Regions from separate parts of the Lysinibacillus sp. FSL M8-0355 genome, predicted to be linked through region 2. Evidence: riboswitches for the same ligand, from Rfam matches in the RefSeq annotation. Region 2 holds a riboswitch; each other region holds the start of a gene.
The links. A riboswitch is a leader RNA that binds a small molecule or an ion and turns the genes downstream of it on or off. The one in region 2 is predicted to bind cobalamin.

Region 1: another riboswitch for cobalamin. It lies ahead of mmgD (citrate synthase); the one in region 2 lies ahead of MKY46_RS10975 (ABC transporter substrate-binding protein).
Region 3: another riboswitch for cobalamin. It lies ahead of nikA (nickel ABC transporter substrate-binding protein); the one in region 2 lies ahead of MKY46_RS10975 (ABC transporter substrate-binding protein).
Region 4: another riboswitch for cobalamin. It lies ahead of MKY46_RS13955 ((2Fe-2S) ferredoxin domain-containing protein); the one in region 2 lies ahead of MKY46_RS10975 (ABC transporter substrate-binding protein).

The regions. Positions count from the first base shown of each region.
Region 1 is NZ_JBBPAI010000001.1:2,431,293-2,436,749, forward strand. It holds gene MKY46_RS11920 (ABC transporter ATP-binding protein) at 1-34, shown strand, start outside; gene MKY46_RS11925 (DUF2089 domain-containing protein) at 307-672, shown strand; gene MKY46_RS11930 (SHOCT-like domain-containing protein) at 686-1,072, shown strand; gene MKY46_RS11935 (hypothetical protein) at 1,082-1,387, shown strand; partial or broken gene MKY46_RS11940 (NUDIX hydrolase) at 1,443-1,928, opposite strand; cobalamin riboswitch at 2,176-2,370, shown strand; gene mmgD (citrate synthase) at 2,564-3,685, shown strand; gene prpD (2-methylcitrate dehydratase) at 3,784-5,217, shown strand; gene prpB (methylisocitrate lyase) at 5,392-5,457, shown strand, end outside.
Region 2 is NZ_JBBPAI010000001.1:2,237,730-2,243,186, reverse strand. It holds gene MKY46_RS10990 (class I SAM-dependent rRNA methyltransferase) at 1-12, shown strand, start outside; gene MKY46_RS10985 (S9 family peptidase) at 110-2,098, opposite strand; gene MKY46_RS10980 (precorrin-3B methylase) at 2,170-2,847, opposite strand; gene MKY46_RS10975 (ABC transporter substrate-binding protein) at 2,898-3,890, opposite strand; cobalamin riboswitch at 4,054-4,240, opposite strand; gene MKY46_RS10970 (translation factor GTPase family protein) at 4,423-5,457, shown strand, end outside.
Region 3 is NZ_JBBPAI010000001.1:2,423,420-2,428,876, reverse strand. It holds gene nikB (nickel ABC transporter permease) at 1-914, opposite strand, end outside; gene nikA (nickel ABC transporter substrate-binding protein) at 985-2,598, opposite strand; cobalamin riboswitch at 2,988-3,180, opposite strand; gene metE (5-methyltetrahydropteroyltriglutamate--homocysteine S-methyltransferase) at 3,351-5,457, opposite strand, start outside.
Region 4 is NZ_JBBPAI010000001.1:2,867,537-2,872,993, forward strand. It holds gene MKY46_RS13945 (sirohydrochlorin chelatase) at 1-744, opposite strand, end outside; gene cobJ (precorrin-3B C(17)-methyltransferase) at 759-2,426, opposite strand; gene MKY46_RS13955 ((2Fe-2S) ferredoxin domain-containing protein) at 2,431-2,802, opposite strand; cobalamin riboswitch at 2,950-3,131, opposite strand; cobalamin riboswitch at 3,389-3,573, shown strand; gene MKY46_RS13960 (energy-coupling factor ABC transporter permease) at 3,717-4,463, shown strand; gene MKY46_RS13965 (energy-coupling factor ABC transporter substrate-binding protein) at 4,467-4,739, shown strand; gene cbiQ (cobalt ECF transporter T component CbiQ) at 4,746-5,457, shown strand, end outside.

The sequences.
Region 1 (5,457 bases), 190 kb from region 2:
ACACCCGCGAGAAAGAAAACATAAAACGAAATGATCATAATATAGAAAACACGTATACAATGGTCATGGAGGTATGGGCTGGTAATGATAGAGGCCAGTTGGATTACCTCATTTGCTCCAAACATTAGTAAGAGTCATCTATTAAAGAAACGCCATTTTGCATTAGAATGGTGTTTTTCTTTTTATTAATAATATTAATCAGGTAATTAACTTTATTGATATTTTCATTGAATAAATTAATTTTATTATTTACTTTTTTAAATTATTTGGTATATAATCAATTTAACTTAAAGGAAGGAGTTCACTATGGCTTATCAAGTAATCACAAATTGTCCTGTCTGCAGTAAAACATTAAAAATTACGAAGTTACAGTGTTCTCATTGTCAAACGACGATTGAAAATGAGTTTGAATTGTCGAAGCTAGCATCCTTATCACAGGATCAGCTTCATTTTGTGGAAGTATTTTTAACATGTCGAGGGAATATTAAGGAAGTAGAAAAGGAACTGGGCATTTCGTACCCAACTGTGCGAGGCAAGCTAAATGACATTATCTCATCCCTTGGCTATGTCCAAAAGAAGAAAAATGAAGTAGACGAGAAAAAAATTGTAAGCATGTTGGAAAATGGCGAAATCACAACTGATGAGGCCATAAAGCTCTTAAAAGACGAATAGGGAGGAATGCTACATGAAAGAGGAAATTACTAAAGTGTTAACCATGATTCAAGAGGGGAAAATTGATGCTGATAAAGGGTCAGAGCTGATTCAAGTGTTACAAGAGAAAGAGGAGTCAGGTAATAAATTTCTGGAAAAAACGAAGTATTTAGATAAAACGTTAAAGGTTCGTGTGGTGTCCACTGAAAATGATAATGTCACTGTGAATTTGCCTATAAAACTTGTCAAGGCTGTGTTAATGGCTGGACACAGTATCGCTGCGAGTATTCCGCAATCGGAAAAATACGTGAAAGATATCGATATCAATCTTCTTCTTGAAGCCATCGAAAATGAATTAGATGGACAAATTGTGGACATAAAATCGGCAAACGGAGATACCGTTTCAGTTTTCATTGAGTAGAGGCGACTTATGATGCATGTAAAAGTGAAAGCAAAAGACGTTCGCTTTACCGTTCCTGTTCCATATGCTGTGCTAACCATTGTTCTTTCCATTTTGACTTCAAAATGGATTCAGCAAAGTGTCAACAAATGGATTCAGCAAAGTGTCAACAAATGGACAAAGGCATACTTCGACAGAAAAAAAATCGACTTTTCCTTTCCATTCATTGACAAAGAAATGCTCAAGCCTATTATCAAGGAACTACAAAATTATAAAGGGCTCGTGCTAGTAGATGTCAAGGCACAAGACGGTACAGAGGTTAAGGTTAGACTGTAATAGCCTAATAGTTAAGATGAGAGCATGTTTTCATAAAAAGCATGCTCTTTGTTATTTAAAGAGAATCCTTTGCAAAAGAACTATCTAAATTCCACAATTTGTCCTCTAGATTGTCTAAGCGTGTTTTTGTTCTTTTCTCAAGATAATCTGGTAGCTCATTTTTACTGAAATAGGTAAGATTCAAACTCTCACCATCCCTCATCTCTAGTATACCACTGACATTTTTCGCACTATAAAGATGAATAACTGTATAGATTTCATCCCCATTTGGATATTGAAAATAATAATCTGGCCCTGAAAAAACACCAATCAAGTCCAATTCATTCGCTACCAGTCCTGTTTCTTCATGAAGTTCACGAGTAGCAGTTTCTTCTAGCGTTTCATTCAGTTCCATTGAGCCACCAGGTAATCCCCAATCCAACGTATCTTAACGATGTTGAAAGAGAATTTTCTTATCATCGTTGACTACAAGAATTGTCGCCCCGATACTGATAATCGGTCTACTACCGATGTGTTTCCTTAATTCTGAAATATAGCCCATATGTGCTCCTCCTCTATATTATAAAAAATCTATTCGCCTTTTTATTATAAAGACCTCTATTTTACTTATAACCCTTGAAAATGGATTTATTGGTATAGATGAACAATCTTTTTTTGTACAAAATAATGCTCAAAAATGCAGAATAGTCAATCAAAAATGAAAAATAGCTTTTTATAATCAGTCTTTTCTGAATTTTACCTATATTGATTGTTTTGAAAACTCTATGTTAAGGTAAATAGACAAATTGAATATGCTAAATTTTGGTGGTTCAAATGGGGTTCATTCCATTTGATTAAAAGGGAAGTTGGTGAGAGTCCAACACTGTCCCGCAACTGTATTTAGGAGCTCGATAACAAGGCCACTGTTTTGTTTGTCAAAATGGGAAGGTGTTATTGAAGTGTTGATTATAAGTCAGGAGACCTGCCACAAAATAAGCATCAATTGACCTACGAGGATAGGGAGGTGTTAGCTACTGCATGATTTTTGTGAATTCCTGTAAATTCACTGTTATTTGGTCTGTCATGCTTTTGTAGATTAACAACTTCTAAAAAGGGGTAGAAGTTGTTTTTTTGTTGTTCTTTCGCGTTGGAATGATAACGCTTACAAGAATAATTAAACAAAGGGGCTGTCATTGAATGGAGTTAACTTATTCACCAGGTCTTGATGGGGTCATTGCTGCTGAAACAAAATTATCTTTTTTAGACACTGTAGGAAGTCAAATTGTTATTCGAGGCTACGACTTGATTGAATTATCACAAAGATATTCGTATTTAGACATTGTCTACTTGCTACTGCATGGCGAAATTCCTACTGCCGAGCAACAGGCTGACTTACAGGACAAATTAAAAGCACATTATCAGGTTCCGCAAGAGATCTTCCAAATCTTCAAGCTCTTGCCTAATGAAACACATGCGATGGATGGACTGAGAACTGGAATTTCTGTTTTAGCAGGCTTTGATCAGCACATCAATGATCGTTCTACTGAAATGAACTTGACGCGAGCTTATAGACTTTTAGGCGGTATGCCTAACATCGTAGCCAATAGCTATCGTGTCTTAAACGGACAAGATGTTGTGGAGCCAGATAGTCAGCTTTCCTATAGCGCCAATTTTTATTACATGATTACTGGTAGAAAACCAACGGCGTTAGAAGAAGAAATTTTTGATCAGTCTCTCGTTTTATATAGTGAGCATGAGATGCCAAATTCAACGTTTACGGCTCGTGTTATTGCCTCTACACAATCTGATTTGTACGGTGCTTTAACTGGAGCTGTCGCATCATTGAAAGGAAATTTACATGGAGGGGCCAACGAGGCAGTCATGTACATGCTTCTAGAAGCCAAAACAGTAGCAGGCTTTGAAGCCTTGCTGAAAAATAAACTGCAAAATAAAGAAAAGATTATGGGCTTTGGTCACCGTGTTTATATGAAAAAGATGGACCCAAGAGCACAAATTATGAAAGAGGCATTGCATAAATTATGTTTGGCACAAGGGGATGATCGCTTATATCACATGTGTGAAGCTGGTGAGAAGGTGATGGCACAAGAAAAGAGCTTGTACCCAAATTTAGATTATTATGCAGCACCAGTATACTACATGCTTGGCTTGCCAATTGAAATCTATACACCTATCTTTTTTGGCTCACGAACAATTGGCTTATGTGCTCACGTCATTGAGCAGCATGACAATAACCGATTATTTAGACCTCGTGTCCATTATATTGGCGAGCGTCATAACCTTGAAGAATTGTCGGTATAATCAAGTTTTAACAACTCGCCATAGAGCTGATGGGCATTCTGACCAATGCCTATCAGCATACTAGTATATCAAATTCATGCCTTGAAAGGAAGATATAGATGATTAAAACAAATGACATATCTAAGACAGATCAATTACTTACAGATATTGCGGATTACGTAGTAAATACAACTATTACAAGTGAAGAAGCATACGAAACGGCACGCTATGTATTATTAGATACATTAGGGTGTGGCATTTTGGCCTTACAATATCCTGAATGCACGAAACTTCTTGGCCCAGTAGTACCAGGCACAGTCGTTCCCAATGGTACACGAGTTCCAGGCACTTCCTATGTTCTTGATCCTGTAAAAGGTGCCTTTAATATCGGTTGTATGATTCGTTGGCTGGATTACAACGACACTTGGCTTGCGGCTGAATGGGGACATCCTTCCGATAATTTAGGGGGCATATTAGCTGTGGCTGATTATTTGAGTCGCGTGCGTGTTGCTGAAGGGAAAGAGCCACTTAAAATGAAAGACGTATTAGAAATGATGATACAGGCCCATGAAATACAAGGTATTCTCGCATTAGAAAATAGCTTAAATCGTGTTGGGTTAGACCATGTACTGTTTGTCAAAATTGCGACAACAGCTGTTGTGACAAAGGCATTAGGTGGCACTCGTCAGGAAATTGTCAACGCCTTATCAAATGCTTGGATTGATAATTCGAGCCTACGAACATATCGCCATGCACCGAATACGGGTTCTAGAAAATCATGGGCTGCTGGTGATGCAACAAGCAGGGCAGTACACTTAGCCATGATGGCTGTGAAAGGCGAAATGGGCTATGCAACGGCCTTATCTGCACCTGGCTGGGGCTTCCAAGATGTTCTCTTTAATAAGCAAGAATTAAAGCTTGCTAGACCACTAGCATCTTATGTGATGGAAAATGTTCTATTTAAAGTTTCTTATCCAGCTGAATTCCATGCACAAACAGCTGCCGAATGTGCCGTTCATTTACACAATGAAGTGAAAAATCGTTTACAGGACATTGAACGCATTCAAATTACGACCCATGAATCCGCTATACGAATTATCGATAAGGAAGGACCTCTTAATAACCCAGCTGATCGTGATCACTGTCTTCAATACATTACAGCAATAGGGCTTATCTATGGTGATATTACAGCAGACCACTATGAAGATGAAGTGGCTGCAGATCCACGTATCGATAATTTAAGAAATAAAATGGTGGTTGTGGAAAAACCCCAATATACAATTGATTACCTAGATCCTGAGAAACGTTCGATTGCCAATGCTGTTCAAGTTTATTACAAAGATGGCACATCATCTGAGCTTATTGAATGTGAATATCCTTTAGGACACCGTTTCCGTCGTGAGGAAGCATTCCCTCAAATCATCGATAAGTTCCAGCAAAACATTAGCACCCATTATTCTCAAAAACAACACAGCAAGATTAATGAAGTTTGTGCTGATCAAGCACTTCTTGAAAATAGTGCTGTTCATGAATTCGTTAATTTATTTGTTTAACTTCTTTCAGGAAATTAAAGCCTCTGGCGAATGTCACGAATCGGGAAGGAGTTAATAAAGGATGTTAGCCTAAAATCCTCCCATCCTTGAGATAACGGCTAACTGACCTGCATCACAGCCGCTTTCGGACGTAAATATGCCGAGGCATCATTGATTATTAGGAGGTTTTTATAGATGGCGTGGATTGTAAATGAAGCAATAGCACAAAAACAATTGGCTGAACAATTTCGAACACTCATT
Region 2 (5,457 bases):
AAAATGGACTAACAGGAATTCAAGACAGAATCATTTCTTTATGATTCTGTCTTTTTATATAAAAAAGTGACCTAAGAAATTCATTTCTTAAGTCACCTCTGAATACTACTTATAGATAGTTCACAAACCAATCGCGAATATATTCAAGTCGATTGATTCTTAAAGTTGGTTTTCCGCTCCTTGACAGTTCATGATTGGACTCAGGGAAGCGCACGAATTTTGTTTCTTTTTTACGATGCTTTAAGGCGATAAATAATTGCTCCGCCTGCTCAATTGGACAGCGATAGTCTTTTTCAGCGTGTAAAATGAGCAATGGTGTTTCGATATTATTGACATATTTCAGCGGTGAATGATGCCAAAGCTTTTCGATATCGTCAAGTCCCGCAAGAATTTGCCAATCTGTAAAGTAATACCCAATATCACTGACACCGTAAAAGCTAATCCAGTTCGAAATAGAGCGCTGCGTCACAGCTGCTTTAAAGCGATTCGTCTGGCCAACAATCCAGTTGGTCATAAAGCCGCCATAGCTCCCACCTGTCACTCCAAGACGGTCTGCATCAATAAAATCATAGTGCTCCAGCACATAGTCCACAGCCGCCATTAGATCCTCATAATCATTGCCACCATAATCACCACGCACTGCATCAACAAACGTTTGACCATAGCCATGACTGCCACGTGGGTTCGTATATAGCACCGCAAATCCTTGTGCAGCTAGAATTTGGAACTCATTAAAATAAGTATTGGCATACATCGCATGTGGCCCGCCATGAATTTCAAGCACTAGAGGATATTTTTTCCCTTCCTCATAACCAACTGGCTTCATGATCCAACCATTTACCTTCCAGCCCTCTGCTCCCTCAAATTCAATGGCTTCTGGAACAGCTAATGCTCTTGTCTTTAAAAATTCTTCATTGATGGACGTCAGCTGTTCTTTTTCACCCGTTTTTAGGTTGACGAAAAATAAATCGCCAGGATTCGTCGTTGTACTAATGGCTACGACTGCTTGATCATGTTGTGCATCAAGTGAAAAACCATAGACATATTGATCATCGTGAATAGCTGGATAGATTTCACCATCTATATTTCCGAAATAAATCGCAGCATTACCGTGATCTGTTACTTGGAAGTAGAAGCTATGATTATCATTCAACCATTGAACACGTGGTGACACCACACCTTGAAGAAAATCGCCGATTGCAAAATCCCCAATAGGGGCGTCAAATTCACTTGTTACACATGTCAGCAGATTTTGTTGCAAATCATAGAGCCATAGCTTTGCTTGTGTAGCATTTTCAAATTCTCTTTCACTACCTATGAAAGAGATGAAGCGACTGTTTGGAGACCATGACGTTTGGTAATACATACCTGTTCCCTCTGTTAACGGACGCGCTTGCTTTGTTTCTACATCTAATAAATAGATATCGCTCTTAAATGCAAAATCTGTATCCTCTGCTACATCAGCTAAGTACGTCATATATTGACCATCAGGTGACCATGTACCAAGATGGACATGATTGTTTCCTTTCGTCACTTGCTCTAACTCGCCCGATTCTAAATGGACGATCGCAATTTGACTAAACTGCTCCATATCCAAAAAACCTGCAGCATCCGATTTATGTTTCATCTTGTCTATTTCTAGAGGCTTTAGTTCTTTTTCTTCTTTCTTTTCATCCGTTACCTTATCCAAAATCGTTTCATCTTTACCTAGCTTGATAGAAAAGGCCATTTTCTTGCCGCATGGTGACCACACAGGTGATGTCACACCATTTTTACAATATGTCACCTGCTTTGCCTCTCCGCCTGCTTTTGAAAGAACATAAATTTGCGACTTGCCTGTTCTAGTGGATAAAAACGCAACTTGACTACCATCAGGTGACCATATAGGAGAACTTATTCTATCCTCCCCAAATGTCCATTGCTGTGGTGTTTTGTTCTTCAGGTTTATGTAAAACAAATTCGAGACATAATCTTTTTTCTTCTCATCAATACGTGTCTCAACATAAACTACCTCAGTCCCGTCAGGTGAGAGCTGTGGATCGGCTACTGATTTCAAGTGGTAAAGATCTTCTGGTTGAATCCCTTGTTTCGATGTCATGTTCTTGCTCCTTTGTATTGTCATTTTCTGTACTCTACTACAATACTTCGACACCCTAAGTAATATTCCTGCTAGTTAATTGTTTTTTTTACTAATTCCCAATATTCGGTTGATTTTGTTCTGCGATAAAATTTAAAAAAGGGTTCATTCGGACGAGCATGTTCCTTATAAAGGTTCATCATTTGTAGCAAAAAATCTTCAATGTGCTCGACACCTACCTTTTTCGCAAATAACGTGCCCGCCTGCGCCTTTGCCCCCATCGGTACAGCACCTAAGTAAACATCAAAGCTCTCCTGCTGATAAACGAGTCCAATATCATCATAGACTGCATTGTAGCAGGCTGACGCACAGCCATTGATGTTAACACGTACTCTTGCAGGTACCTCGATCCCCTCTAAAGCATGATAAAGCTGTTCGGTTATCGGAGCAGCCTCCATCTTTTCACCATCACAAAAATCACAGGCCTTCATCGCGATGATGGGTCCTGATGGTGCAACATAAAGACCCACTTCTCGTAAGGCTTGCATAGCCTCTGTCACAGCACTCGTTGGAATGGACACTAAAATACTATAGGAGGCCGAATACTTAATCGCCCCCTTTTCGCCAACAATCTCTGCTATTTTTTGAAATTGTGCAGGCGTATAATGCTTATTAATAATACCTGGGCTGACAGCTAAGCGTGTAAATTCGCCATGACGATTAAGTGTTTCAAATGTTTGATCTGGTACGTTTTTCTGAAATGCATTCATTGATATCGCTCCTTATGAAAAAGGAGCTAGCACAATGCTAGCTCGGAATTTTAAAAGTTATCAGGATAGAAACCCTTCGCTAAAATTTCAATAGCCTCTGCCGCACGAACGCCTTCAGACGCAGCTGACAGTGGCAGGATGACAAAGCGATCATTTTTAACAGCTTCCATCTCCTTTAATGCTGGATCATTTTTTAAGAATTGAATCTTTTGTTCGGCCGTTGTTTCACCATAATCGATCACGACAACTACCTCGGGATTACGGTCTACCGCATCTTCCTTCGACACGGTTGTCCAGCCTGATTCCACATCACCAAAAATATTTTGACCACCAGCGATTGACACTAGTTCATTCATAAAGTTTTGACCAGCTGTAAAGACATCCTTTTCACCGCTATCAAATACGAGAACACGTAATTTCTCACTATCTTTTGGTAATTTAGCTTGAATTGCCTCCACATCTTGCGTCATTTGCTCAATTAAGGCTTCTCCACGATCCTCAATACGGAAAATTTTTGCGATATTACGAATATCAGTGAAAATATCCTCTAGTGTTGGCTTTGTCATATTGGAAGCCGTATGTAAATACGTATGAATGCCTAACTCCTCAAGCTCTTCCGGTGTTCCAACACCCTTTTCACCAAAGCCACTCTTCCAGCCTGCATATAAGAAATCAGCCTCGGCATCAATTACTTGCTCCTTCGTTGGGTATTGATCAGAAAGCACAGGCACTTTATCGTATGCTTCTTGTAGGGGCTCGTAGATTTTATCATCTAAGTAAGCTGTGCCTACCATGGAATCCTCTAAGCCTAGCGCTAGCATAATCTCTGTCACATGCTGATTTAAACTAATCGCTTTTGTAGGTGCTTCCTTATATGTTTGAGTTGTTTCATTATTGTCAATGGTTACTTCCGTTGCTGCCTCAGATGGCTCAACCTTCTCATCTTGCGCTGCTGATTCAGGTTTGTCCTTTGCATTACAAGCCCCTAAAACAGCGACCAAGGCAATGACCATCACCAGCCATAAACTTTTCCATTTCTTCATGTCCTTTTCTCCTTTGTTGTTCATCTATAGAAAGAAATCAAAGACTTCTTTGCTACCAGGATTCGTGGGAAGGGCATAAAAAAACCCTCTTGTCGCCAAGAGAGTAGCATAGTGAAAAAACGGTACATTACCTTTATCACTATCCCCATCCTCGTGGTTCTTAGTCAAAAAACACATACTGGCAGGTATCCTGGCTTAGGTTCATCATCTATACGCCTTCCCATAGTTAAACTACAGTGGCATGCTGTACAGACTCCCCATTTACAGTTGCGGGACAGCATCGGAATTGCACCGATTTCCCTTTTAAGCAAATGACAAATGCCATTTGCACCAATACGTTCTATAATGGTTAATACTATTGATAGACTAGCAGAAGAAAATTTGTAGCTCAATCAGTAGTATATTGCTAAATATATAATCATCATTATATTAGCACTATTTCGACAAAAATACGAACTATTTTACAAGAAATATATAGGCTAGTATTCTGTTACAATGAAAAGATAGCTATAGATAGAAACGAGGATATGTTATGTACAAAACAATTGGTGTACTTGCGCATGTGGATGCAGGTAAAACAACCTTCTCTGAGCAAGTACTTTTTCATACACAAAGCATTCAAGCTCGTGGTCGAGTGGATCATCAGGATACCTTTCTCGATCATCATGAGCTAGAGCGCAAGCGTGGTATTACCATTTTTGCCGAGCAAGGTCGCATGAACATAGGCGACGATACATACACGTTGATTGATACACCAGGGCATGTCGACTTCTCCCCTGAGATGGAGCGCGCCATTCGTGTGATGGATTATGCCATTGTTATCATTAGTGCGGTCGAGGGCGTACAGGGTCATACGGAAACCGTGTGGCAGCTTTTACGCAAATACCATGTCCCAACATTCTTCTTTATCAATAAAATTGATCGCGAAGGAGCCAATGTGGAGGCCGTTATGACACAGCTCCGCAAGGATTGTTCCCAGCAGGTGCTGTTCGTCGATGAACCGCTTCGTACTGATTATGTTTCAAGCAGCATCATGGAATGGTTGGCTGAGCGTAATGAAGAGCTGCTCGATGCCTTTTTGAATGAGTCATTGGAGCATGAGCAATGTCTTACTCAGCTACAGACCATGATTCAAAAGGAATGTGCCTTCCCCTGCTTTACAGGGTCTGCCCTAAAGGATGAGGGCATCAAGGAATTGCTTGCCCAGCTCCCTCTATTAACAGACACCCATTTTGAAGTGAATGCACCGTTTGAGGGGGAGGTTTTTAAAATTCGTCATGACGGCCACCAGCGTTTAACATTTATGAAGGCTGTCAAGGGCGTTTTACATGTTCGGGATGAATTTTCGTTTGAAGAAGTGACAGAAAAAGTGACTGAAATTCGCCTCTATAATGGCAGTCGCTTTGATACCGTCCAACAGGTTGAAGCGGGAGAGATTTTTGCTGTTAAAGGACTTAGTCAGGCCAATATTGGAGACCGCATCGGCACTACTATGCTGTCACAGCCCTATGAGCTTGTCCCAACGCTACAGGCAAAGGTTCAATATGAGGGCCATCAGCATATCAAG
Region 3 (5,457 bases), 190 kb from region 2:
AGACGATGCGATACATCTGTGCATAGATTGGTCAACACATAGATCACAGCAATAATCAATACATAGCATTGTACAACGGGGTAATCCCTGTTCGTAATGGATTCGATTAAATACCTACCGAGTCCTGGCCAACTAAAAACTTGCTCCACAATTACAGCTCCACCTAGTAAACTACCGAGCGTCATACCTAATAAGGAAGTCAAAGGTATGGCAGCATTTCGTAACACATGACGTATGAGGATTACAGAATTTTTTAATCCTCTTAGCTGCGCATATTGAACATATTGCTGATGTAATTCTTCCTGGATAGTGGAACGAATAAACTGGATGAACAGACCAATGGTTGGCAAAGCTAGTGCGAAGGCTGGTAAAACTAAATGAGCGAGTGTGCCCTTTCCGTTTGTCGGAAAGAGCCCTAATTTTAAGCTAAATAGATAGAGCAGTAGGAAACCTAACCAAAATGTTGGAATGGATACGCTCAATATGCTAAAGAATCTAATGATTTTATCGATGATGGCATACTTAGACAATGCACTCATAATCCCTAATGGTATACTGAATACTAAAATGAGGACAAATGCGGCAAGAGCTAATTCAATTGTTGCAGGTAATTTCGCGAATAGCTCATGTGCTACTGGTAATTTACTCACAAAGGATGTACCAAAATCTAGCTGTAAAACGCCTTTTCCCCATAGCAAATATTGAAGAACGAAAGGTTTGTCCGTCCCTAGTTCTTCGCGTAATGCCTGAACAGCTTCCTCGGTTGGAGCAACTCTTGCCAATCGTAGGATGACCTCAGCAGGCTCTATCGGTACAAAACGAATAAATACAAAGGTTAGGATGGAAACTCCTAGTAAGACAAACGGCAAAGTCAAAATTCTTTTTAAACAAAACATCCATGTCGATTCATACATGCTGTCACTTCCTACTCACTCCTATGATAAAGAGAGAGCTGTCTGTGCAAGACATACTCTCTCTTTTTTATTACTCTTTATCCATTTGTGCATAGGGAATATCATATTCAGATGCACGTGGAGCAAAATCCTTCATATATGGTTGATAAATTACATTATTTGTTTCGTAAGAGATAGGATAGAAAAGTGCTTGATCATGGAATATGGATAAAATATCCGTGTAAAGCTGCACTCGTTCCTCTTCATCTGTTCCCACTAATAATTGATGGATTTTCGTATCGATGTCTGTAGCGTTAGATAAGCCTAATTTTGCCTCATAAACACCACTAGCATTTGGCGTAGCTGACTCATTTGCAAAGCTATGTGGGTCGGTTGGTGGTCCGTTTGTACGCCAGAAATTAATATCCACCTGATCATCCATTAATTTTTGAAGACCGACCATCACATCTGCACCTTCTAAATTCAACTGTACCCCTATTTTTGCTAGTTCACCTTGCATTAATTCCGCCATTGGCTTTTGGATTGCATCTGTTGCGATGTAGATTAAATCTAATGATAATGGTTGCCCGTTTTTCGAACGAATTTTTTCGCCCTTCTGTAACGTCCACCCTGCCTCATCTAGTAGTTGCTGCGCTTTTTCAGGATTATATAAGATTGGCGCTAACTCTATATTGGCATAAGGAATGGCATCCCAAAATAATGTGTTAGCCACTTGTTCTGTACCATGTGTAATACTGTCAACCATTTGTTCCTTATTGATAGCATATTGAATGGCCTGACGAACCTTTAATTCGGCTAACGGACCCGACTGAGTATTGAAGAGTAACGCTTTCGTAGACAAAGGCTCAGAGGTAGCGGTTTTGTATTTACTGCTATCTTTTAAATACGTATAGTTATCTAAACTAATGATGCCACGACCATAAATTAAATCTAATTCCTCGTTTTCAAATGCTAATGAAATCGATTCTGAATCTGGGATAATTTTAACTTTAATTTGTTTTACGAGAGGCTTTTCTCCCCAATAGTTTTCGTTGCGACTAAATAAAGCATATTCATCTTTTTTGTACTCGGTTAATACCCATGGACCTGTTCCAATAGGTGCCTTGATCGAATCTTGTGTCGCATCTCCGGCTGGGAATCCATTATCCCCTAAAAAACGGAATGGTCTTACAAAGGCAAGCTCGTTTAAGACAGGATAATAAGGTTCATCTAATTGCAAGCGAATTGTAAAATCATCCACTTTCACAACCTCTTTCATATGGTTGACCATACCCATCCAAGAATGCATTTCCCGATCCGCTAATACTGCATTGAAATTACGAATCACATTATCTGCATTAAACGCAGTTCCGTCTGAATACTTAACATCTTTTCTTAAATGAAAAGTATAAGTCGTTTTATCTTCTGATATGTCCCAGCTTTCTGCTAGCTTTGGGCTAACAGTTCCATCGTCGTTATACTCCACCAAGGATTCATAGACCATCGCTTGTGCGGTCATTTGATTGGGTAAATATGTATGGGGGTTCAATGGGCCGACATCTAATGGCCACCCAATTGTTATCATTTTTTCATTTGTTTGCTGTGTTCCTGTCTCTCCCTTTTCTTGATCTGTGCTTGTACAACCAGCAAGTAAGCTGAAAGTTAACACAAGGATGAAGGGAAGTACATACTTAGTCAATCTCATTTTCTGTCTCCTATCTCTATTCGTGGTACAAATGAATCTAGTTATAGATAGATGGAAAGAAGGTATCAACAATGCGTTCAAATTTTTCGAGCTAACGAGTAGAAGTTGATTTGCATTGTGCTGACACCTTTTCAAAGTTTGTGATATCCGCTAGAGGCTTTAGGCACACCGACATTGCCACAGGACGTGGTGCTTTTTGACGTTCAGAGGGCATTTAAACAGCCATTGACTATTTATCTTCTTCTATAGAAAAAGAAGTCTTCTGTATGTGCTACTACAAAAACATTTGCTGAATCAAACTAAAAAAAACCTTATTCTAAAAAAGAATAAGGACAGAAAAACTTACAATGAGTAAGCCTCCATCCATCTCCCTATCTTTCGTAGATCATCAATGAATCTCCTTACAAGCAGGCATTCTGGCTCATGAATCATGATTTTGCTTCACCTTCCCAAGTAATCACTTAGTGGTATTTGAAACAAAACTCCTCATTTACAGCTGCGGGACAGCATGGGATTTACACCCATTTTCCTTTTAATTGAATGAAAGTCTTTTTCACTCAAACTTGTAATGATCGCTATGAAATTCGTTATAAACATAACATGCTCGATTGTTCACGTCAATTTTATTTTCTGAATATAATAAAAATCTTAAAAGAATGAAACAACAAAAGACCAGGTCCATTTTTTCCTGGTCTTTGTTGTATTTCGGAGAGAAGATGTAGTGGTTGTAGTAGATTTATAAAATGATGTCGTTATCTCGAGATAGATTGTTGTACTTCCTGGCGTAATGTTTTCGTTGCAGCAACCATATTAGCCAAAGCTGCAACAGTTTCAGTTTCTTTTCTTGTTTTTAAACCACAATCTGGGTTCACCCAAAATTGATGGGGATCTAACACCTGTAAACTATCTCTCATAATAGTTAGCATTTCTTCATTGCTTGGCACACGAGGACTATGAATATCATAAACGCCTAAGCCAATGCCCTTTTGATAAGGTTGCCCTTGCAGTGATGTAATGAGCTCCCCGTGACTTCTTGATGTTTCAATGGAAATCACGTCTGCATCAAGTGCACTAATCGGTTCGATGAAATCGTTAAATTCGCAGTAGCACATATGTGTATGGATTTGTGTTTCATCTTTGACACTAGCTGTAGCCAGCTTAAAGGAATTAACAGCCCATTCTAAGTAAGCTCCCCATTCTTCTTTTCGTAGCGGTAAACCTTCTCTTAGAGCTGGCTCATCCACTTGAATAATTGAAATACCTGCGTTTTCGAGTGCCTCAACCTCTTTGCGAAGTGCTAATGCAATTTGATAAGCGACATCTTTACGTGACAGATCGTCTCGTACAAAGGACCAATTTAATATCGTCACTGGTCCTGTCAGCATACCTTTTACAAAGCGCTTTGTTAAGCTTTGAGCATAGGCTGACTCTTTTACAGTTATCGCTGAAGACCACGCAACATCTCCATAAATGATCGGTGGCTTGACACAGCGTGAGCCATAGGAAACGACCCATGCTTTTTTTGTAAAGGCAAAGCCAGTTAGCTTTTCACCAAAGTATTCGACCATGTCTGTACGCTCAAATTCACCGTGAACGAGTACATCGATATCTAGTTCCTCTTGTATCGTAATCCAGCGTTTTGTTTCCTGCTCTATAAATGCCTCGTAGGCTTCATTCGATAATTGTTTTTTACGCCAAGCATTACGATTCCTTTTCACCTCATCAGATTGTGGGAAGCTTCCGATTGTTGTTGTTGGGAATAGCGGTAACGCTAACGCTTGCTGCTGCATCTTTTGACGCTGAGCAAATTCACTATGTCGTTCAAAATCTTGCGTTGTCACAGTTTGAACTGCTTGATGGATCAACTTGTTTTGACGGATTGGATGGTTTTTTAGAGCCTCAATTGCCTTCATACTTTCAGAAAAATTATGCTGTAAGATACCCTCTGTATCTCGTCTACATTTAGTTAGCTCCGTGATTTCTACAATCTTTTCATCTGCGAAGGCTAAAGCATGCTTCAGAACAGGGTCAATCTCATTTTCAAGAGCAGTTGTGATTGGTACATGTTGTAGACTGCTGGACGGTTGAATCCATAGCTCTGCCGCATTACTTAAATGCTCAATTGCCTGAATTGTAGCATTGACCTCCGCTAAGTTGGAACGCCAAATATCACGTCCATTAACAACCCCGACTGCCAATACTTTGTCCTGAGGGAAACCATATTGACGAAGTGACGCCATATTTCCTTTATAGCCATGAACAAAGTCTAGGCCAAATCCTTCTACAGGCAATGTAATCAATGTTTCATAGCCGCATAATGCTTCAAAATAAGTTTGCAGCATGATTTTCGCTTCTGGAACGGCGACGGCTAACTGGTCGTAAATCTCTTGCACAAGCTTGATGTCTGCTGGATCAAGGGTTGTGACAAGTGATGGCTCTTCTAGTTGAATCCAATTTGCACCTGCATCTACTAATTCTTTTAATACTTGTGTATAGAGCGGTATTAGAGCTAATAAGTATTCAACCTGTGTGAATTTGCTATAGCCTTTTGTTAACTTGCAGAATGTATAGGGACCAATCAATGTTGGCTTTGCAATAATACCGTACGTTTCTTTCGCCTCTAAGAAATCGGCCAACACTTTATTTTCTGTTAGTTTCAAGGCCTGTCCCTCGTATTCAGGAACAATATAGTGATAGTTTGTATTAAACCATTTTGTCATCTCACTAGCTACAGCTGTTTTATTCCCTCTTGCTACGCTGTAGTAGGTAGATAAATCTACTTTCCCTCCCTGCCAGTTAAAGCGTTTTGGGATGAGACCAAACATTAATGCTGTATCTAACATTCTATCGTAATACGTA
Region 4 (5,457 bases), 630 kb from region 2:
TATCGCTTGTTCAATACGCTCTAATAAAACATTTTGTAAACGTTCATGGTAGCCAAAATAATTGGCAATTTGAACAGTACAATCTGGATATTGTTCATTAAACTTCACACACATATCATTCATACGTTCCATTAAAATACCTGTGAATAAAAAGTATGGGAGCATGATGATTTTTTTCGCACCTAATTTAACACAGCGTTCAATACCTTCTTCAACACGTGGATCTGTTACGCCCATAAATGCACTTTCCACATATTTAACAGGTAATTTTTCCCATAAAAGTCGTGTAATTTTGTAAAAATCACCATTTGCAGATGGATCACTGCCACCTCGTGCAATCAATAAAATGGCTGTATCTTGTTGCTCTTGTTCTGAATGAAAACCAATTTCCGCTAGACGATCTTGTAAAATCGCAAATATTTCATCATGAATGCCAATGGTTTGACCATAGGTAAATGTAATGTTCGGATAATGCTCACGCGCATGCTCGATCTCTGCTGGAATATGCAGCTTTGAATGGCCTGCATGAAGTAAAATAATCGGAATTACATGAACCTCTGTAGCCCCTTTCTTCACACAATTCGTAATGCCTTCTTCGATGTTCGGTGAAGCAAATTCTAGGAAACATGTTTCCACTAAAAATTGTGCATCAATACGCGGTGTCATTTGTTCAATAAATGTACGTACCTCATCATTTCCTGCTGCTAAACGGCTCCCATGGCCGACAAATAAAATAGCTTTCATCTCTTTTCTCCTCACTAGTCGCCGCACGGAGCTGGCTCTACTTTTATTTTGGAAGACATATCTTGATACGTAAAATGCAATATCTTTTTCACACGTTTAAAATATTTAAATAAACGTTCATTTGGGTGAGCATTTGCTTTATATTCTTCAATAATATCTGTAATTAGTGGAATCAGTTGTTCAGGCTCCAACCCTTCTACAACAGGCTGTGCTGCATGGGCCGTACGACCAACTGGCTTCGCCCCAATAAAGACATCAAATTTACTTTTGCGATAGACAATACCAATATCATCAAATACAGCCCTGTAACAGGCCATACCACAGCCGTTAAAACCGATATTTAATGTTTTCGGCAAAGACATTCCACCTAATTTTTGTTGTATTTCTTCTGCATAGGGAATCGAATCGGCCTTTTCACCATAGCAAAAATCACAAGCCTTCAAGGATAGCACATCACCAATCGGCGCTAATAAAAAGCCTACTTCCTGTAATTTCTCCGTGATACGTTCAGGGGCAGTCGTTGGGATTTTCAAATGGATTTGATGGTCTGGTGTATATTCCATCGTCCCCTCTTCCCCAACGACCTCTGCTAACGTCATCATTTGCTGAGGTGTGAAAAACTTATTCACCACTCCTGGGCTTACAGCTAATTCAAAAATGGATTCTATTTTTTGCTGTACAAGTTTCGGCGTTACTTTGACTGCACTTGTTCCTTTCACCATTGCGAGTGCCGCTGTAGCCATTTCAAGTGCTGTTTTTTTTGGCTTTGGCGTAGCGGCTACACTGGGTTTATTAAAACGCCCTGCATTAGGATCTGCTGTAAAGTCTTGTCGTGCAGTCCCTGTCTCTTGGTTCATTGCCCAAGGTTCATTTTCTTCACGTAAACGTTGATGTGGACGTAAGGGTTGTTTTTCTTCACCCAATGTATATTTACGTTGATAGCCACGTGGTGTAATCATTTTATTGTCATAGAAAAATGTCGACGAATTACCAATAATGACTGTCGTCAGCATTCCAATGTCATGCTCCAGCATTTCGGCTAATGTTGTCATCGTCACTTCTTGACGATCGCGGTAAGCACTTTTCACAAGTCCTACTGGTGTGTCAGGCGAACGATATTCTAAGAGAATGCGCTGTGCTTCGACAATTTGTCTTGTTCGGCGACCGCTTTTTGGGTTGTATAAAGCGATTACAAAATCCGCCATAGCGGCTGCCTCGACGCGCTTGGCAATTAAATTCCATGGTGTTAGATGGTCACTTAAACTAATCGTACAGGCATCATGCATAATCGGGGCACCAAGTAAGCTAGCACATGAATTGATGGCAGAAATACCAGGGACAATTTCTACCTCAATCCCCGTTGCTTCTGTCCAGCCTAGCTCAATCAATACCTCATACACTAATCCCGCCATACCATAGACACCCGCATCACCACTTGAAATGACTGAGACAATGCTTCCAGCCTCTGCTTGGCGAACCGCTTCCTGCGCACGGGACACCTCTTCGGTCATTCCAGTACTGACAATCGACTTCGCACTGACTAAATCCTGAATCAACTCTACGTAGGTTTTGTAGCCTATGATCATATCACTTTGTTGTAATGCCTCTACCGCCCGTGTCGTAATATGCTTAAAGTCTCCAGGTCCAAAGCCCACTACGAAAATTTTTCCTTTTTGCGCCATGTTGTTACCCCTCTTTCACCTTTTCGATCCCTTTAATGGCTGTCGTTTGTGCTGTACGCTGTAATGTACCTTCACGAAGTGTAAAGACATGTTCTTTGTATAAGGATTCATGATGTAAATCTTGTACAAGTGTTCTAGCATGCTCTGTTGATGGTACACGATACCAATTCCCTTGCGGATAGGCGATGACCACACAAGCATCCTTGCATCGTCCATTACAGCGCGTTCTTGTTGTATGTATCTCTTGATCAAGTGCTTGCTGTTGTATTTCTTCTCGAATAGCTAGGGTAATTTCCTCCCCACCTTTGTTCATGCAGCTACTACCATTACAAATAAAGAGATGTGTTTTCATCCCCTCTAAATTCCATGTTGTCATCTTCTGTCTCCCCTCATTTGCTTTCTGGAAAAAGAAAAACCTTTACTCTAATTACGAAGAGTAAAGGTTTTGTAGAAGCCAAATAAAAACGAATAAAATAAAATACAGGTACTCGCTCTTGCTTCAACTTCTCCCTCCGAAAAGTTTGCATGCACAATCAAATAAGCAGGTTTCCTGACTTAAGCTTCATTTTACTATCGCACCTTCCCAAGTTTGCACCAGTGGCTTTGCGATTTCATCAGCTATTACAGTAGCGGGGGCTGTATTGGATTTTCACCAATTTCCCTATTATCTCGAGTTATTCGAGCACTTATCGACGTTTTATATGAAATTTATTATCTTCTTTATAGAATAGAAAACTGTCTCTATCATATCTCATTATTTTAAAATTTCAATATTTCTATAAAAATTTATGACAATTTTATCAATTTTGTGTGTAGACCGGGTATAAAAATTATAATATCTCCTTATTTATGACAATTCAGTAGTTATCAGAATCTTCTCTATTGACCTTCAATTGAAAATATTTTTTAAAAAAGTATAGCATATTTATGGAAAATCATGTTACACTTTGTCGTGAAATCTCACAACTTAATGTTTTTTCGGTGTAAAATACTTATCATTTTGCTTAAAAGGGAAGCCGGTTTGAGTCCGGCGCGGTCCCGCCACTGTATTAGGGAGCTTTATAGAACATGTCACTGTCCAACGGATGGGAAGACCTATAAAGTGTTGAACTAGAGCCAGGAGACCTGCCGAAAAATATGTGATCGTTTCAGCCTACGAGGATAGGTGTGCGGCTTAGCAGATGAGAATGTTATTTGCTTTTTTAGCTATGCACTTTTCCAACAACGGAGAAGTGCTTTTTTATTTACGCACGCTACATTCTAAAAATCTATTAGTAAGGAGGAAAGCTTTTGAAATTTTCATGGTGGAAACTTAGTTATTTTTTATTGGCCTTTTTACTCGTGCCAAAACGTGCCTTTGCCATGCATATCATGGAAGGTTTTTTACCAATCGAATGGGCTATTTTTTGGTGGGTCATCTCTATCCCATTTATTATTCTAGGATTGCGCTCCATTCGCAAAACAATTGAAGAAAACCCTGAAACCAAAATGCTTTTAGGTCTTTCAGGAGCCTTTGCTTTTGTGCTGTCGGCGTTAAAAATCCCTTCGGTTACAGGTAGTTGCTCCCACCCAACTGGTGTTGGACTTGGAACGGTTTTATTCGGACCTCTCGCTATGAGTGTCATCGGAACGATTGTTTTATTATTCCAATCTTTATTATTAGCACATGGTGGGATTACCACTTTAGGAGCGAACGCCTTCTCTATGGCGATTGTAGGCCCATTTATTGCTTACTTTGTCTTTAAAGGGGCTCAAAAAATAGGGTTGTCATTTTCACTAGCTGTTTTTTTTGCTGCGATGCTTGGTGACTTAGGTACATATGTTGTGACTTCTGTACAGTTAGCATTAGCCTTCCCTTCAGAGGTTGGCGGCTTTATGGCATCGTTTACAAAGTTCGCAGGTATTTTTGCCTTAACTCAAATTCCGTTAGCGGTGAGTGAAGGAATTTTAACGGTCATTGTGATGAATTTCTTGAAAAAGTACAATGTCAGCGAATTAAAAATGTTGCGTGTTTTCTCAACAAAGGAGGCACATTAGTAGATGAAACGAAATTTATTACTATTAGCGATTGTTGTGCTGTTAGCTATCATCCCATTGTTTATACAAAAAGGTGCAGAATTTGGTGGTGCTGATGGAGAGGCAGAAGCAGCCATTGGCGAAATCAATGCAGAATATGAACCGTGGTTTGAAAGCTTATGGGAGCCACCAAGTGGTGAAATTGAAAGCTTATTATTCGTGCTACAGGCAGCTATTGGAGCTGGTTTTATTGGCTACTTCATCGGCTATATGCGCGGCAAGCATAAAGAAGGTTAACCCGTTATGTTACTCATTGATAAGTATGCGTATCTGAATAAGCTAGCGTCCGTTCATCCGCTAGAAAAAATGATATTTTCAATTGGTCTACTTCTCGTAACGCTCATCATGAGAGATGAACGACTTTCACTCATTACATTTTTTGTAATGAGTGCTTTTATCATTTTAGGTGCAAAAATTCCGCTTACCTACTATGTTAAGTTATTATTGCTACCTGGATTTTTCTTACTAACAAGTCTTGTATCCATCTTGCTGTCAATCACACCAGCAACTCATGTATTACCTGCCCATCTGTGGTCTTTTACGTGGATGAATTGGACAATTTTCATCGGAAAAGCAAGTGCCCTGTCCGCCCAACAATTGTTCTTTATTGTCCTTGGCAGTAGTAGTTGTTTATACTTTTTAATTTTGACCACATCCGTACAAGGGATTTGCTATGTGCTCCGACAATGGCGACTGCCCTCTTTATTGGTTGAGCTTATTGAACTAACCTATCGTTTTATTTTTATATTTTTAGAAAGCATGTACAGAATACATCTTGCCCAGCAAGCGCGTCTTGGCTACCATTCTCCAATGCAATGGCTACGCTCCGTATCCATGCTTATTGTGGCGCTATTTGCTGAAATGTTTCAGCGTAGTCGTGAGCTTAATAATGCCATGCAGTCACGGGGTGGCGAAGCCGTCTACTGGCAAGAGATGGGCTCCTATAGCAAGAAAA